3 regions of the Methylibium sp. Pch-M genome follow, and region 3 is predicted to be linked to each of the others. Evidence: predicted binding sites of a transcription regulator. Region 3 holds the regulator's gene; each other region holds the start of a gene.

Region 1 (5,728 bases), 990 kb from region 3:
GCGCCAGTCGCTCGCTGCGCACGTGGCGCTGCAGGTCGAAGCTGCGATCGGTGACCCAGCTCGCGCCCATCGCGTCCTCCACCACCTTCTGGCGGAAGCGCTTGTACTTCAGCAGGCGCTCCTCGACGCGCTGGCACAGCGCCGCATGCGACACGCCGGGCTCGAGCAGCCACACGCCCAGGATCATCATCAGGTTGGACGGGTTGTCCATGCGCAGCCACGCGGTATCGACACGCGACATGCGCTCCGGCGCGGCGGTGGCCATCAAGGGTCTCCTCGGGTTGTTCTCGGGTTTTGGCCGGGACGATGCTCGGTAAGATCGACAGCGTCAATCTGATTTTCACTGCCGTCCCTTGCCCACGAGGAGCGCTCCATGGCCGATCTGAAAGCCCGCTTCGATGCCGCCGTCGCTGCGTCCAAGACCCTGCCGGAGAAGCCGGACAACCAGACCTTGCTGAGGATCTACGCCCTCTACAAGCAGGCAACCGCCGGCGACGTGGACGGCAAGCGCCCCGGCTTCTCCGACATGGTGGGTCGCGCGAAGTGGGACGCGTGGAATGAACTGAAGGGCACCGCCGGCGAGTCTGCGCAGCAGGATTACATCGAGTTGATCGAGTCGCTGAAGTAGGGAGTCGCGCTTGGCATGTGCAGCGTGTGAGCGCTGCTGACCAGGGCATCGGGTGAACGGCTGCGTTCGTGTCCCCCGCGGCCGGCCCCGCGGGCCGACCGCTCCTCCTTTACCTCACTTCGCCGTTCACCCGATGCCCTGGTCGCACGCACCACCGCGGCACGCGAAGGCTTCACAACCCCGGCACACCGCGGTGTATCGAAGCGCCGTGACGGGCCGCTGTGTGGAGTGAAGTAGAGGAGGAGAGCCCGGCCGGAGGGCGGGCTCGGGGGACATGAACGCAACACAGTGGACCGGCGCGGCGCCCGCTCAGCGCTCGCATACAGGCCGTATGAAACGTGCAGACCTTGTCAGGTCTTCTTGCGCGCCGCCTTCTTCGCCGCAGCCGGCGCCTTGGCGCGCTTGTGCTCCGCCGCCAGCAGGCCATCGAGGTTCTTCTCGATCTCGCCCTCGATGGTCTTCTGGAAGGCGCCGAGCAGGAAGCTCAGCTTCGCGGCGAGCTCGAAGGCATCGCTGCGCACGAGCAGCGTGCCGTTCACGCCGCTGCGCGTGAAGTGCACCACGTCCTCGTCATCGCCCTCCTCCACCGTGCATTCCATGCCGAACTTGGCTTCGGCGTCCTCGGCCCATTTCCACGCGATCTCGCGGGCGCGCTTCAGGCCGAGCTGGTGGGGGCGATGCAGGGCGATGTCGGGCATGGAGACACTCGGTTCGGTTCAGGGCGGCGGCAGCTGACGGCCGGCTCCGAGTGTGGCGCGGCGTTCGGCCTGCGGCAAGCTGGCGAGGCGCCGCACCTCGGCGTAGAAGCGCGAGAAGTCGCTGCCCTCGGCGGCGAACAGTGCCTCGAAGCCCGGCACCAGCGCGTTGTAGGCCGACTGCACGCCCAGGCTGGCGTTGTTGGCCCGCGCGAACCAAGCGTCGTAGCCGCCGTAGCCGGCCCACGGACCGGCCTTGAGGCGCGCGTGCTCGGCGCGCATCTGCGCCATCAACACGGCCTTGCCGGCACGCTTGTCGGCTTCGCTGCCGGGCCCACGGTACAGCGCGTCGAGCTGCGTGCGGGTGGCGAGCACGAGCGTGCGGAAGTCGCGGCGGCGCGTATCGAAGCGCTCGTACTCCTCGCGTGCCGACACATCGGCCCGTTGTGCGAGCCAGCGCTCGCCGCCGAGGCGTTCGACCGCGGTCGCGAAGCTTTCGTTGAACTCGGTGTCGTCCTTCGCATAGGCCACCTGGTGCGCCAGCTCGTGGAAGATCAGCCGTGCCAGCTCGCCTTCGGGGTAGCCGATGAAGGTATTGAGCAGCGGGTCGGCAAAGAAGTCACCGGGCAGCTTGCCGAGCGTGGAATAGGCGGGCACACCGTAGACGCTGACCTCCTGGCCCTGGGACATCAACTCGGCGGCCAGCGCGTCGGCCGCGCCGCGGTCGAAGTAGCCGCGGTAGCCGACGCAGCCGACCACCGGGAAGCACCAGGTCTTCAGGCTCAGCGACAGCTCGGGCGCCGCGACCACGTTCCACACCACGGCGGGCCGGCCGAGGTCGGCATAGCGGCGGTAGCTGGCGTTGTCGGGCAGGCCCAGCTCCTGGACCGCGAAGTCGCGGATGCGCTGGCTCAGCAGCAGGCGCTCGCGCAGCACGGCCGGCGTGCCGGCGTCGGCCAGCCAGTCGTCGACCGGCTTCGCGGCGCGCATCACGCCAAGGTGGCCCTGCACCGATTGCGAGAGGTAGGCGACGCTGCCGCAGCCGCCCAGCAGCGCCAGCGCAGCGCCGACCGCGACAAGAGAGAACCACCAGGACCGGGCGCGCAGCAGCATGGCGCGCAGTCTACGGCTCCATGCGGACAGGTCGGCGTGGCGCTACAGGTAGCGGCGGATGCCGGTCAGCGCCGGGACACCACTGGCCTCGAGCCGGTCGACGGCCTGCGTGAAGCAGGCGTCCGCGCGCACCGGCCCCAGCAGTTCGGCGAGTGCCACGTACATCACGTTGATCAGCAGCGTGCCATGGCCGCCGGCCGGCCAGTCGCCATCGAGCGTGCTCACCTGCCCGCTCCACCACAGCGACGCCGCGTGCTGCTGGGGTCGCGGCAGGCTGGCCGCGTGGCGGATCAGCGCGCGGCGCACGCGCGCCGGCGTCAGGCCGACCGGCAGATCGCGCGAGAGCTGGGCCTCGATCGCCGCGAAGAAGGCCTGCAGGGCCGCCACCCCCTCGCCCAGCCGCGGCGCCACCGGGGCGACGGAGCCCGGTGGCAGGCTGCCCGGCTCGGTGGACTCGAAGGGTTGCGAGGACAGTGGATCGTCCGGCAGGCGCCGCGGGTCGCTCTGCAGCGCGCGGAAGATCCTGAGGTGCAGCTCGGCTTCCTTGCCGGCCAGGCCGAAGCCGTCGGCGATCTGCCGGCAGTAGCGGCTCAGGCCGAGGAACAGCGCGCCGCGCCCCTGGAACTGCTGGCACCACAGCATCACCGCGTCGCGCACGCGCGGCGCCTCCAGGTACTCGGCCAGCGCGTGCGCCAGCGCACGCCGCACAGTGACCGGGTCGTTGTCGCGGCTTGCCATCGTCGACGCACCGCCGCTCATCGCTTGCCCCGGTGCACCGCGTCCTGCTGGAACTCGGGGTAGCCGATCTCGTAGTGCTCGGTGAAATCGAGGCCGCGCTGCTCGTCGAGCGTGCTGGCGCGCAGGCCCATGCCGCGGGCCAGCAGCCAGTACATCAGCAGCGCGGTGCCGAAGGACCACACGAAGGCGACGCCGCAGCCGATCGCCTGCACGCCGAGCTGCTGCAGGTCGAACATCGCGTCGTGCTTGAACAGCCCGGCCGCCAGCGTGCCCCAGACGCCGCCGACCGCATGCACCGAGACGGCTCCCACCACGTCGTCGATGCGACCCGCCTCGAGCAGCCAGCCGGCCAGCACGCTCAGCCCGCCGGCCACGAAGCCGGTGAGCAGCGCATAGGCCGGCTCCATCACGTGGCAGCCCGCGGTGACGCCGACCAGGCCGGCGATGCTCCCGTTGACGGCCGCCGTCATCAGCACCGGCTGGCGGCCGAGCGCCAGCATCGCCAAAGCGCCGATCGCACCCGCCGCGCCGGACAGGTGGGTGTTGAGCACGATCTTGCCGATGCCCACCGTGGCCGCGGCGGTGCTGCCGCCGTTGAAGCCGAACCACCCCAGCCACAGGATGAACCCGCCGAGCGCCACCGAGGTGAGGTTGTGGCCGAGCATCGGGCGCGCCTCGCCGTTGGGTCCGAAGCGTCCGAGCCGGGGCCCGATCACCAGGACGGCAGCGAGCGCCGACCAGCCGCCCACCGAGTGCACGACGGTCGATCCGGCGAAGTCGATGAAGCCCATCTCGCGCAGCCAGCCCTGGCCGGAGAACAGCGAGCCCCAGGCCCAGGACCCGAACACCGGGTAGATGAGCCCGGTGATGAGCACGGAGCTGACGATGTAGGCCCAGAAACGCGCACGCTCGGCGATCGCGCCGCTGACGATGGTGGCGGCGGTGGCGGCGAACATCATCTGGAAGAACAGCAGCCCGTAGTCGGCCTCGGGCATCGCGTGCGGCAGGAAGCGGTCGGTGCCGATCCAGCCGCTGGCATTGGCGCCGAACATCAGGCCGAAGCCCACGGCCCAGAAGGCGACCGCGCCGAAGCACGTGTCGCAGTAGTTCTTCATGATGACGTTGATCGCGTTCTTGGCGCGGCTCATGCCGCTTTCCAGCAGCGCGAAGCCGGCCTGCATGAAGAACACCAGGGCGCCGGCGGCCATCATCCAGACCATGTCGGTCCCGGACTTCAGCTGTTCGATCGTCGTGGGGTCGGCGGCGTGAGAGGCGGCCGCGAGGCTCGCGAGCAGGACGGCGCACGCGAGAGGACGCGCGGCCCGACGGACAGCAGGTTTCAAGACGGATTCCCAACGTTCTGGTGACGCGGCAACGTGGCAAGACACATGCCACCGCGCTGGCCAGCGACCGGACTTCCACGCGACGCATCGGCCGCGTGACGGACTGCTCAGTCCGCGCTCACCTCGACCAGGCAGTCGTAGAAGCTCGGGGCCCGACCGAGGTCGGTGAGCTTCTGGTGGGTGACTTCGTTCACGTTGCTGCCGCGCACGCCGAGCTTGCGCCACCAGATGCCCAGGCCGTTGACCACACCGGGGCGCGCCCGCTCGCTGAGCACGGCCTTGCACCAATACTGGCCGCGCTCGTTGAAGACACGCACCAGCGCACCATCGTGGATGCCGCGCGGCGCCGCGTCGCCCGGGTGGATCTCCAGCACCGGCTCGCCCTCGATGTCGCGCAGGCTCTTCACGTTGACGAAGCTGGAGTTGAGGAAGTTGCGCGCCGGCGGCGAGATCATCGCCAGCGGATAGGCCGCAGCGAGCGCGGGCGTGCTCTGCGCCGACTCGTGGTTGGGCACGTGGTCGGGCACGCCCCAGCCGGGCGCGTCGATGCGGCAGCGCCCGCTCGGCGTGGGGAAGCCGCCGTCGGCGAACGGCGCCTCGGGCAGCGGCAGCTGGACCCAGCCGTGTTCACGCAGCTCGTCGAAGCGCACGTGGCGGCCGAAGGCCTGGCGGGCGATCGCCTCGTCGCTGTCGCCGAAGCAGGGGTCGACATAGCCCATGCGCGCGGCGAGGCGCCGGAAGATCTCGGTGTTGGGCAGCGCCTCGCCCAGCGGCGCGACGGCCGCTTCGTTGATCAGCACCGAGGTGTGGCCGTAGCTGCGGTGCACGTCCAGGTGCTCGAGCTGGGTGGTCGCGGGCAGCACGAAGTCGGCGTGGTCGGCGGTGTCGGTGAGGAAGTGCTCCAGCACCACGGTGAACAGATCCTCGCGCGCGAAGCCCCGCACGACCTGGGGCGATTCGGGCGCCACCGCGACCGGATTGCTGTTGTAGACAACCAGCGCCTCGATCTTCGGGCCGAAGCCGGCCGAGCTCTCGCGCAGCAGGTCGTCTCCGATGGTGCTCATGTTGATCGTGCGCGGACGGCGCGCGCCCAGCAGCTCGGGCCGCTGCAGGGCGCCGTGGTCGATCGGGTACCAGCCGCTGCTCGACAGCAGCAACCCGCCGGCGCGATGCCGCCAGGCGCCGATCAGGCAGGGCAGCGTGGCGATCAG
Region 2 (5,728 bases), 350 kb from region 3:
TCTCGCCCTGGATCAGCACCGGGATGTCGCGGTCGAGCACTCGCTTGACGCGCGTGACCACGTCGTCCATGCGCGCATCCCCGGTCTGCAGCTGTCGCAGGCTCGGCGACGGCGGCACGGCATTCGGATGGGCCGTCGGTTCGCGGGCGGTGTCGGGCAGCGCGTCGCGGGCGGCCGGCTCGCGGGCCGCCTCGTGGGCGAGCGCCTCCGGCTGATCGTCACGGACGCGGCCCAGTTGGTGCCAGCCGGTGCCGTTGAAGCGGGCGTTCGCATGGATCTGGCGGCCGTCGGGCAGGCTCAGCTCCAATGGCGTCGACAGGGTCGAGCCGAAATGGTCGACCAGCGCTCCGAGCGACACGCCGAACAGGCCGGTGACCGTGTTCATCCGCAAAGCCGCGCCCGACAGGCGCAGCATGTCCAGTGCAGCGCGATTGGCGGCCAGCAGCTTGCCGTCCTGCCCGACGGAGACGATGCCTTCCATCAGCGTGCCGAGATAGTCGCGACGCAGGTGGAAATGCAGGCGCAGGGTCTGGTGGCTGTCCTCGATCAGCCAGTGGTTCTGGATCATGCGCGCAGACATCTTCACCAGGCCCATCGTGTGGACGTGGAAGGAATGGTGGTCGCCGCTGACGTCGAGCACGCCGACCAGGTTGCCGCGCGGATCGAAGATCGGCGAGGACGAGCAGGTCAGGAACTGGTTGGCGTGGACGAAGTGCTCGTCGGCATGCACGATGGTCGGCGTCTCGGTGACCAGCGCGGTCCCGATGGCGTTGGTGCCCTTGCTCGATTCGCTCCAGTTGACGCCCGGCGCCAGCGCGACCTTGGAGGCACGCGTCAGGAAGTCGTCGTGACCGATCGAATGCAGCACCGTGCCTTGCACGTCGGTCAGCAGCACCATGCTCTGCGTCGCGAGAATCTGCTCCAGCAGCATCTCCATCACCGGCACCGCATGGAGCGACAGACAGCGGTTGCGCTCCCGGGCCACCGCCAGATCCGAGCGCATCAGCGGGGTGTGGTCCGGCGGACGGATCGGGCTCAGCCGCAGCGAGGCACAGCGTTCATGCGACTGGGCGATGGTGTCGACGTGACCCGGGTCCGGCGGCAGCCAGACGCTGGTCGCGGAATGGCCGAACCCGGACGGGCGCCGGCTGTCACGCTGGGCAGCGCGCGTGGCGGTGGTGGATGCGGTCATCGTGTCTCCTTGGGGGCGTCAGCCCTCTCGGGCGGCCGGTAGCCGCCTCTGCTGTGTGTCCATTGCCAGGCGTTTGAACGCCTTGTTGTCGCTGCCTGAATCGTCCCCCTGTCACCGTGCCAGCCTCGCCCTGCGGCACATCGATGGGGAGCGTCAGTATGCTCCAGTGTGGAGCAAAATGACGGTGTGAACCCGTCACGAGCAGGGGTTCGGGGCAGAACTGTGGCGATGGCACATCACTTGCACCCTCGAACTGTCCCTCTGATTTGGAGCATCTTTCTATGAACTTTCGTACCCAGTGCCTGCGCCCTCTCGTCGCGCTGAGCCTGATCGCCGGCGCCGCGGGCGCCTACGCCCATGGGGACGTCACGCCGCAGGCCGTCGATACCCAGTCGCTCCCTGCGCTCGGTGATGCCTGGCGCGCCGAGAACCCGTACCGCAAGAACGACGAGGCCATCAAGATCGGCACCTCGGCCTATAACCAAAACTGTGCCCGCTGCCATGGCCTGGAGGCCATCTCCGGCGGGATCGCTCCCGATCTGCGCAAGCTCGACGGCGAATGCGCCACGCTGAAGGACGACAAGAAGAAGGCCGCCTGCGTGAAGGAAATGGACGAGTACTACGCGACCACGGTGCGCCACGGCCGCACCCGCAACGGCGCCGTCTACATGCCGCCGTTCGAGGGCGTGATGCAGCAGGAAGCGGTCTGGGCCATCAAGAGCTACCTCGAAACCCGCCGCGAGAAGCCGCTGTGATCTCCCGCCGCCGGTTGCTGGGTGCCGCCGCGGCGCTGGCGCCGATGTCCGCGCCGCTCCGTGCCGAGGGCAGCGCGCTGGAGCGCGTGCGGCGCAGCGGGCGGCTGGTGGTGGCGGTCTACCAGGACATGCCGCCGTTCAACCTGAACGGTCAGGGCGTCGACGTCGATCTGGCCGCGGTGCTGGCCGACAGCGTGGGGGTGCCGCTCAGCCTGCTGCCGATCCCGGCCGGCGAGAGCGTCGGCGACGACCTGCGCAACGCCGTCTGGCGCGGCCACTACCTCGGCTGGGGCCCGGCCGACGTGATGCTGCACGTGCCGATGGACCGCCCGCTGATCGAGGCCAATCCGCAGGTCGAGGTGTTCGGTGCCTACTACCGCGAGACGGTCATGCTGGCCTGGGACAGCGAGCGCGGTCCGACGCCCGAGACCATCGAGGCCCTGCGCGGGCAGAAGATCGCGGTGGCGGGCGTGTCCCTGCCGGGCTACCTGCTGGCCAGCGCCGACTCCGGCGCCCTCCGCGACACGCTCAGCACCCAGCACGCCGATGGCGTGGCAGCGGCAAAGACCCTGCTCTCCGGCGAGGTGGTGGCCGCCGCCGGCCTGGCGTCCGAACTGGAGGCGACGCTCGCCGGCCAGCCGCGCTACAAGATCGTGCCGCTGCCGCCGATCCCGCGGGCGCCGCGCAACGGCTGGGTGGTCGGCTGCGCCGTTAAGCGCGGCGCGACCGACCTGGCGCAGGTGATGCAGCGCCGCCTGATCGACCTCAACAACGGCACGGGCCTGCGCGATCTGTTCCGGCGCCACAACGTCGTCTGGCGCGGCTGATCGCCGCTGACCGGCCTCGGCGCCGGTCAGTAGCTGCGGCCCTTGCGGTATTGCGCATGGGCGCGCCGCGCCAGCGGGCTGACGGCGGCGATCGCCGCCTGCGACGCGCCCGCGTGTGCATGGCAGACCGCGAGGCCGAGCGCATCGGCCGCGTCCCGGCTCGGCTCACCGGGCAGCGACAGCAGCCGCGCCACCATGGCCTGCACCTGCTCCTTGCGGGCGTGGCCGTGGCCGACGATCGCCTTCTTCATCTGCAACGCGGTGTACTCGGCCACGGCCAGATCGCCCGACACCAGCGCCGCCAGTGCCGCGCCACGGGCCTGACCGAGCAACAGCGTCGACTGCGGATTGACGTTGACGAACACGATCTCGACCGCGGCGCAGTCCGGCTGGTAGCGCGCCGCGACCTCGCGTACACCCTCGAAGATGATCTTCAGCCGCCCCGGCAGGTCGCCGTTCGGCAGCGCGTCGGTGCGCACCGTGCCGCTGGCGATGTAGTGCAGCCGCGACCCCTCGCACTCGACCACGCCAAAACCCGTCGTGCGCAGGCCCGGGTCGATGCCGAGGATCCTCATGCGGCGCTCCCGCGGTCGCGGCCGAAGTCATGACCTGCCGTGCGCAGGCCCGGGTCGATGCCGAGAATCAGGCGTGCCATCAGAAGCTCAGGTTGAAGTACCAGCGCACGGAATGGAAGAACACCGGCGCCGCGAAGCACAGCGGCGCCACGCGGTCGAGCAGGCCCACCGCACCGGTGACCGAGGCGCGGTTGCCCCAGTAGTGCACGCCGGCGTCGCGCTTGAGCGCCTTCATCACGAACTCGCCCATCGTGCCGCAGGCACTGGCGATCAGTGCCATCACCATCGCCTGCCCCGGCTTGAAAGGTGTGATCCAGTACAGCAGACCGCCGACGATCGCCGCCACCAGCGCGCCGATCAGCCAGGCCCGGTAGCTGAAGCTGCGGCTGATGTGGCGCGCCACGGGGCGGCGGCGCAGGCGCCGGCTCGCGGCCTCCTGAGCGATGTGGGCCACCGCGACCACCAGCACCAGGAAGAACACCAGGAAGGCCCCGCGATCCTCGCGGTTCGGAAACTGCAGCAGCAACAGCGCCGGCGTGTGGCTCATGCCGTAGACGCAGACCATGATGCCCCACTGGATCTTCGCGTTGCGCTCGAGGAAGCGCTCCGGGTCGCCGGCCAGCGCGCTCACCACCGGGATCGCCAGGAAGATGTAGACCGGGATGAAGACCGAGAACAGGTCGAAATTGCGGTTGGCCACCAGCAGGTACTGCAGCGGCAGCACGATGAAGAAGGCCAGGATCAGGCTGCGGTGATCGCTGCGCCGCGTGTGCATCAGCGTGATGTACTCGCGCAGCGCCAGGAAGCTGAGCACGCCGAACAGCAGCGTCGCCCCCGCCGCGCCCGACACCCAGGCGAGCCAGAACACCGAGGCGCCGATCCACAGGGCGCGCAGCTCGCGCTTGAAGCGCTCGTGCCGGTCGCGGCTCTCTTCGCCGTGCTCGCGCAGCGAGCGCAGCAGGGCCGCGGCGCTGATCAGCAGCAGCGCGCCGAACACCAGCAGGAACAGCAGGCCCACCTGCTGCGAGGCACTGAGCTGCCGCAACCCGCTCATGCCGCGACGTCCTTCAGCACGACCACGGCCGCGCGTGCGCGGTCGAGGAAGTCGCGCTTGCTCTCACCGGGTGTCAGCGGCGCCAGCGGCGCGCCGAAGGTCACCGAGCACAGGATGGGCACCGGCACCACCTCGCCCTTGGGCATCACGCGCTGCACGTTGTCGATCCATGCGGGGATCAACTGCACCATGGGGAACTGCTCGGCCAGGTGGTACAGGCCGCTCTTGAAGGCCTGCGGGTCGCCGCGGTTGCTGCGCGTGCCTTCGGGGAAGATCACCAGCGAGTCACCGCTTCGCAAGGCCTCGACGAGGGGCTCGAGCGGGTCCTGGTCGTCCGTGCGCTGGCGTGCCACGTAGACCGCGTTGAACACCTCGCGCGTGATCCAGTGGCGCAGCGGGCTGGCGGTCCAGTAGTCCTTCGCGGCGATCGGCCTCGTACGGGCGCGCAGGTCGCGCGGCAACGCGGCCCAGATCAGCACCCAGTCGAGGTGGCTCTGGTGGTTGGCGAAGTAGATGCGCTGCTCTGCCTTCGGCGGGCAGCCGTACCAGTGCCCCTGCGCGCCGGTGATGAGCCGGGCCAGGAAGGACAGCAGCAGGCCTACCGAGTCGGCGGCGGCGGACATGGTCCCCTGCTATTCGGAGCACGCGCCACGGGGCACCGCCGCCGGCCGTGCTCAGTGCCTGAAGTGACGCACACCTGTCAGCACCATCGCGATGCCGCGTTCGTCGGCGGCGGCGATCACCTCGTCGTCGCGCAGGCTGCCGCCGGGCTGGATGACGCTGCGGGCTCCGGCATCGGCCAGCACGTCGAGGCCGTCGCGGAACGGGAAGAAGGCGTCGCTCGCGACCGCCGAGCCGGCCAGGCTGAGGTCGGCGTGGCTGGCCTTGATGCTGGCGATGCGGGCACTGTCGAGTCGGCTCATCTGGCCGGCGCCGACGCCGAGCGTCATGCCGTCGCCGCAGAACACGATGGCATTGCTCTTGACGAACTTGGCCACCTTCCACGCGAACAGCAGGTCGGTCAGCTGTCCGTCGGTCGGCGCCAGCTTCGTGACGACCTTCAGGTCCTGCAGGCCGAGCACGTGGTTGTCGGCGCTCTGGATCAGCAGACCCGAGCCGACGCGCTTGATGTCGTGCGAATTGAGGCCGCGCGACCAGGCGTCGGGGGCGTCGCGCTGCACGCCGTCGAGCGAGATCTGCAGCACGCGCGTGTTGGCCTTGGCGGCGAACACGGCGCGCGCCTCGGCGGTGTAGCCGGGGGCGATCAGCACCTCGACGAACTGCTTCGCGATCGCCTGCGCCGCCGCACCGTCGACCGGCACGTT
Region 3 (5,728 bases):
CCGGCGCCTGCCGGTCGCCTTCCGCGAGGTGCCGTTCGTGCTGCACCAGAAGCTGTACTTCGCGATCGAGGCCCTGGGGCTGGTCGACACCCTGCACCGCAAGGTCTTCACCGCGATGCACGTCGAACGCAATCCGCTGAACACGCCCGAGGCGATCGGCGAGTTCGTGGCGAAGAATGGCGTCGACAAGGCCAAGTTCCTCGACGTGATGAACTCGTTCTCGGTGCAGACCAAGGCCCGCCAGGCCGCCGCGCTGTCGGCCGGCTACAAGATCGACGGCACGCCGGCGATCGGCATCAACGGGTCCTACTACACGTCGGGTTCTCTGGCCGGCAGCAACGACCGCGCGCTGGCGATCACCGACCACCTGATCGCCCAGATCCGCAAGAGCGGCTGACCCTCGTTTGGCGTCGACGCGACAGCGGCCGTCGGAGCGGCGGCCGGCCGTGGCAAGCGGTCGAACTCACCCTAGAATCGGCAGCAAGATTCATGCCGATTCCCTCCATGTCCGCTCCGACCCCCTATCCTGCATCGCGGTGCACCTTGCTGGCGCAGCCTGTTGGCCGGGCCGTCCTGGCGGTGCTGGGGCTGGCCCTGCTGCCGGCCTTCGCCGCCGAAAAGGCTGACCGCAGCCAGCCGCTGGCCTTCACCGCCGACTCGGCCCGGGTCGACGAGGTCAAGCAGTTGAACATCCTGTCGGGCAACGTCGAGATCACCAAGGGCAGCATCGTCATCCGCGCCGACCGCGTGGAGGTGCGCCAGAGTCCCGAGGGCTACCAGTCCGCGGTGGCGACCGGCTGGCCGAACAAGCGCGCCTACTTCCGCCAGAAGCGCGGCAGCAACGACGAGTACATCGAGGGCGAGGCCGAGCGCCTCGAGTACGACGGCCGCGGCGACACCGTGCGGCTCGTGAACCAGGCCGTGCTGCGGCGCTTCCGCGGCAGCACGCTGGCCGACGAGGTGGCCGGCAACACCATTTCCTACGACAACGTGACCGAGGTGTTCCAGGTGCTCGGCGGCCCGGCCTCCGCGGCCGCGCCGGGCCGGGTGCGCGGGGTGCTGACGCCGCGCGAGAACCCGGCCTCGGCGCCCAACTCCGGGGCGGGGACGCGGCCATGAACACGGCGATGGCGAGCCGCCTGGAGGCTCGCGGACTGCAGAAGAGCTACGGCGCCCGCAAGGTCGTCAAGGACGTGCACCTCGCCGTCGCGGCCGGCGAGGTGGTGGGCCTGCTGGGCCCGAACGGCGCCGGCAAGACCACCAGCTTCTACATGATCGTGGGCCTGGTGCGCGCCGACGCCGGCGAGATCCGCATCGACGGCGCGCCGATCGAGCGCCTGCCGATCCACCAGCGCTCGCGCCTCGGGCTGTCCTACCTGCCGCAGGAGGCCTCGATCTTCCGCAAGCTCACCGTCGAGGAGAACATCCGCGCGGTGCTGGAGCTGCAGTTCGACGAGCGCGGCAAGGCCTACACCAAGGCACGCATCGACGAGCTGCTCGACGGCCTGCTGCACGACCTGTCGATCGACAAGCTGCGCGACAGCCCGGCACCGGCCCTGTCGGGCGGCGAGCGGCGGCGCGTCGAGATCGCCCGCGCGCTGGCCACGCAGCCGCGCTTCATCCTGCTCGACGAGCCGTTCGCCGGCGTCGATCCGATCGCGGTGATCGAGATCCAGCGAATCATCGGCTTCCTCAAGAGCCGCGGCATCGGCGTGCTGATCACCGACCACAACGTGCGCGAGACCCTGGGCATCTGCCACCGCGCCTACATCATCAGCGAAGGACGCGTGCTGGCCGAAGGCACCCCCGAGCAGATCGTCGAGAACGCCGACGTCCGCAAGGTCTACCTCGGCGAGCACTTCAGGATGTGATGAAGCCTTCCCTGCAGGTCCGTTTTTCGCAGCATCTGGCGCTCACGCCGCAGCTGCAGCAGTCGATCCGGCTGCTGCAGCTTTCCACGCTCGAGCTTCACCAGGAAGTCGAGCAGATGCTGGAACAGAACCCCTTCCTCGAAGTGGAGGAGGATGCGCCGACGCCGTTCGACGCGCCGGTGGAGCGCGCCACGGTCTCCGAACGCCAGGCCGACGAGGCCTGGGAGGGCTCGGGGTCCGAGGCGGCCGCCGACCCCGAGCCGGTCGCGGTGGATGCGGCCGAGTTCGGCACCACCGAGCGCGAGGACTGGGAGAACGGTACCGAGCGCGAGGACTTCGACGGCATCCGCGAGACGCCCGGCAAGGCCGGCAACAACGACAGCGACGAGTTCGACCCCATGGAGCGCAGCAGCGCCGGGGTGAGCCTGCAGGACCACCTGCGCGACCAGTTGCGCGGCATGCGCCTGAGCGACGAGGACCGCGGCGCGGTGATGGTGCTGATCGAATCGCTCGACGAGGACGGCTACCTGGCCGACCCGCTGGAAGAGATCGCCCAGCGCCTGGCCGGCGACGAGGACGACATCGCGGTCGAGGAGCTGCTCGACCGCCTGCGCTGTGCGCTGAAGTGGCTGCACAACCTGGAGCCGCTGGGCGTGGGGGCGCGCGACCTGTCGGAGTGCCTGACGCTGCAGCTGCGGGCCGGACCGCGCTGCGAGGCGCAGATGATCGCGATCCTGATCTGCAAGTACCACCTCGAGCTGCTGGCGCGGCGCGACGGCAAGAAGCTGATGGCCGCCACCGGCGCCGACGAGGAGCTGCTGAAGGCCGCGCAGGCACTGATCGTGCGCTGCGAGCCCAAGCCCGGCCGGCCCTTCACCAAGGCCGAGGCCAACATCATCGTGCCCGATGTCATCGTGCAGAAGGCCGGCCGCGGCTGGCGCGTCGTGCTCAACCCCGACGTGATGCCCAAGCTCCGCATCAACGACCTCTACGCACAGGCCATCAAGCAGCAGCGCGGCGCGCGCACCGAATCGGGCGCGGGCCTGAGCTCGCGGCTGCAGGAGGCGCGCTGGTTCATGAAGAACATCCTGCAGCGCTTCGACACCATCCAGCGCGTGTCGCAGGCCATCGTCGAGCGGCAGAAGGCCTTCTTCAGCCATGGCGCGATCGCGATGAAGCCGCTGGTGCTGCGCGAGATCGCCGACGAACTGGGCCTGCACGAGTCGACCATCTCGCGCGTGACCACCGCCAAGTACATGTCCACGCCCTACGGCACCTTCGAGCTGAAGTACTTCTTCGGCTCCTCGCTCAACACCGAGGCCGGCGGCAACGCATCGAGCACCGCGGTGCGCGCGCTGATCAAGCAGCTGGTCAGCGCGGAGGACGCCAAGAAGCCGCTGTCGGACAGCCAGCTCAGCAGCATGCTGGAAGAGCAGGGCATCCAGGTGGCGCGCCGCACGGTGGCGAAGTACCGCGAGGCGCTGAAGATCGCGCCGGCCAACCTGCGGCGCACGATGATGTGACGACGAGGTCCCGGGCCCCACCGGCACCCAGGGCCTCGCGCGGCGTCGACCGACGCGCGGGCGCAACCCTCGAACCCCTCTGCACGCATGAACGCCGTCCTCCCGCCCGACGCCCCGCCGTCCTCGTTGTTCCTCCCCTGCGCGGCCGGCGTCGAGGCGCTGCTCGCCGACGAGGTGGCCCGGCTGCTGCCGGGCGCGGCGGCACGGACGCAGCGCGGCGGCGTGTTGGTGCACGGCGGCCCGCGCGAGGCGATGGCGCTCAACCTCGGCAGCCGGCTCGCCCAGCGCGTGCTGTGGCAGGTGGCCGATGCGCCCTACCGCAGCGAGGACGACCTGTACGCGCTGGCCCGCAGCCCGCGCTGGCCCGACTGGATCACCCCCAAACAGACTCTGAAGGTCGACGTGACGGCCCAGCGCGCGCCGCTCAAGAGCCTGAACTTCGCCGCGCTGCGCATCAAGGACGGCGTGTGCGACGCGATGCGCGACGCCCTCGGCGCGCGACCCAGCGTCGACACCCGCCGCCCCGACCTGCCGCTGCTGCTGCACCTGGCGCCCGAGCACGCCACGCTGTACGTCGACACCTCGGGCGAGGCGCTGTTCAAGCGCGGCTGGCGCGAGGACCAGGGCGAGGCGCCGCTGAAGGAGACGCTGGCCGCCGCGATGCTGGCCGCCGCCGGCTGGCAGGGCCGCGAGGCCGACGGCCCGCTGCTCGACCCGGTGTGCGGCTCCGGCACGATCGCGATCGAGGCGGCGCAGATCGCCTGTGGCATCGCTCCCGGCTCGCTGCGGCGCTTCGCCTTCGAGCGCCTCGGGCCGTTCCGCGATGCCGGCAGCCAGCGTCTGTGGCGCGAGCTGCGCGAGGCCGCGCGGGCGGCCGTGCATGCCAGCGCGGTGCCCATCTTCGCCGGCGACGTGGCCTTCCGCATGACCGACTTCGCGGCGCGCAACGCGGCACGCGCCGGCGTCGCCGCCGCGATCGAACTGAAGACGGTCGACGCGCTGCAGCGCACCGCCCCCGCCGAACGCGGCACGCTGATGCTCAACCCGCCCTATGGCGAGCGCATCGACCCCAAGGGCTCGCGCGGCGACGGGGCCGGCCGGCGTGCACCGCCGACCGCCGCGCGCGAGGGTTTCGAGGACGGCGCCTCGGCCCACGAGTTCTTCACCCGCCTCGCCACCCACTGGAAGCGCGCCTACCCGGGCTGGACCGCCTGGGTGCTCAGCCCCGACATGAAGCTGCCGCAGGCGATGCGCTTGAAGGAGAGCCGGCGCGTGCCGATGTGGAACGGCCCGATCGAGTGCCGTCTGTTCCGCTTCGACCTGGTGGCCGGCTCGATGCGCGAGCCGGGCTGAAGAAGAAGCCCCGGAGCGCCCGCGGCCCTCAGCGCGGCACTTCGATCTCGACCGGCGCCGACGTGGCCATCACCTGCTGGTCGGCGTTCTGCAGCAGCTCGACCCTGAACTTGTAGGTGCCCGGCGGCGGCGCGAGCCAGACCTCGGTCAGGCCCTTGACGAGGTCGATGCGCTCGGTCGGCGCGCCGGCCCGCTCGGCGACCAGCCGGAAGTGGCCCACGCCCTTGTCCTGGATGTCCACGTGGCCCACGTTCAGGCCCGAGGCGTGCAGCCGCACCCGGAACGGCGTGCGCAGCGGCTCGCCGCTGCGCGGCTCGAGGATCGCGACGCCGGGCTGGATCAGCGTCTTCGGGTCGACGTCGTCGTTCTTCTTCGTCACCGTGATCTTCATCGGCTTGCTGTAGACGAAGTAGGGGATGTGCTTGTGATCCGCCAGCAGCAGCCGCAGCGTGTAGGTGCCGGGCACGAAGGTCAGCACCGTCTCCATCTGGCCCTTGCCGAAGTGGATGTACTGGTCGTTGAAGGGCAGCGGCTGGGTGAAGTCGAGCGGCAGGTCGCGGTTGACCAGCAGGTGGTGGTGCCCGGCGCCGTCGACCGGCTTGACGATCGGCGCGAGCCCGTAGCGCGACAGGCCGAACTTCAGCACGAAGGGCGTCTCGATGCTGTCGCCGTCGCGCAGGTTGGTGAAGTAGGTCTCGGGTTGCTGGGTGCGCAGCGGCGAGCTGAGCCACGGGTGGTCGGCCGCGAGGGCCGGTGCGGCCAGCAGGGCGGCCGCGATCCAGGCGAAGTACGAACGCATCGTTGGGGGTCTTTCGGGCAGGAGTCTTGCGGGTCGGTCAGCGCAGCACCGGAGTGTCCGGCAATTCGTTCGGATTGCCACCCCCTGGCGCCGCCGGGAAGTGCTCGCGCAACACGGCATCCACGGCGTCGATCGCGGCGTGCAGCCCGTCCTCGAAGCGCCGCTCGCGGAACGCCGCGCCC

What was found. The regulator sigma-54, encoded in region 3, starts transcription at its own class of promoters, with help from an activator protein. The targets are predictions, from matches to a motif close to TGGCANGNAANCTGCTTT.
Region 1: a site for sigma-54 is predicted at 4,551-4,568, ahead of C1M51_RS05100 (ammonium transporter). Genes of this name have one in related genera too.
Region 2: a site for sigma-54 is predicted at 1,422-1,439, ahead of pedF (cytochrome c-550 PedF). Genes of this name have one in related genera too.

What each region holds. Positions count from the first base shown of each region.
Region 1 covers NZ_CP029606.1:1,078,256-1,083,983, forward strand. The annotation lists gene C1M51_RS05075 (wax ester/triacylglycerol synthase family O-acyltransferase) at 1-265, opposite strand, end outside; gene C1M51_RS05080 (acyl-CoA-binding protein) at 374-628, shown strand; gene C1M51_RS05085 (polyhydroxyalkanoic acid system family protein) at 979-1,326, opposite strand; gene C1M51_RS05090 (aminopeptidase) at 1,345-2,436, opposite strand; gene C1M51_RS05095 (hypothetical protein) at 2,479-3,174, opposite strand; gene C1M51_RS05100 (ammonium transporter) at 3,192-4,394, opposite strand; gene C1M51_RS05105 (molybdopterin-dependent oxidoreductase) at 4,625-5,728, opposite strand, start outside.
Region 2 covers NZ_CP029606.1:2,418,802-2,424,529, forward strand. The annotation lists gene C1M51_RS11610 (sigma-54-dependent Fis family transcriptional regulator) at 1-1,192, opposite strand, end outside; gene pedF (cytochrome c-550 PedF) at 1,474-1,947, shown strand; gene C1M51_RS11620 (ABC transporter substrate-binding protein) at 1,944-2,774, shown strand; gene ruvC (crossover junction endodeoxyribonuclease RuvC) at 2,801-3,349, opposite strand; gene C1M51_RS11630 (phosphatidate cytidylyltransferase) at 3,429-4,403, opposite strand; gene C1M51_RS11635 (lysophospholipid acyltransferase family protein) at 4,400-5,026, opposite strand; gene purH (bifunctional phosphoribosylaminoimidazolecarboxamide formyltransferase/IMP cyclohydrolase) at 5,078-5,728, opposite strand, start outside.
Region 3 covers NZ_CP029606.1:2,067,116-2,072,843, reverse strand. The annotation lists gene C1M51_RS10005 (thiol:disulfide interchange protein DsbA/DsbL) at 1-397, shown strand, start outside; gene lptA (lipopolysaccharide transport periplasmic protein LptA) at 505-1,119, shown strand; gene lptB (LPS export ABC transporter ATP-binding protein) at 1,116-1,871, shown strand; gene C1M51_RS09990 (RNA polymerase factor sigma-54) at 1,871-3,394, shown strand; gene C1M51_RS09985 (class I SAM-dependent RNA methyltransferase) at 3,482-4,747, shown strand; gene C1M51_RS09980 (DUF4399 domain-containing protein) at 4,776-5,546, opposite strand; gene C1M51_RS09975 (TPM domain-containing protein) at 5,584-5,728, opposite strand, start outside.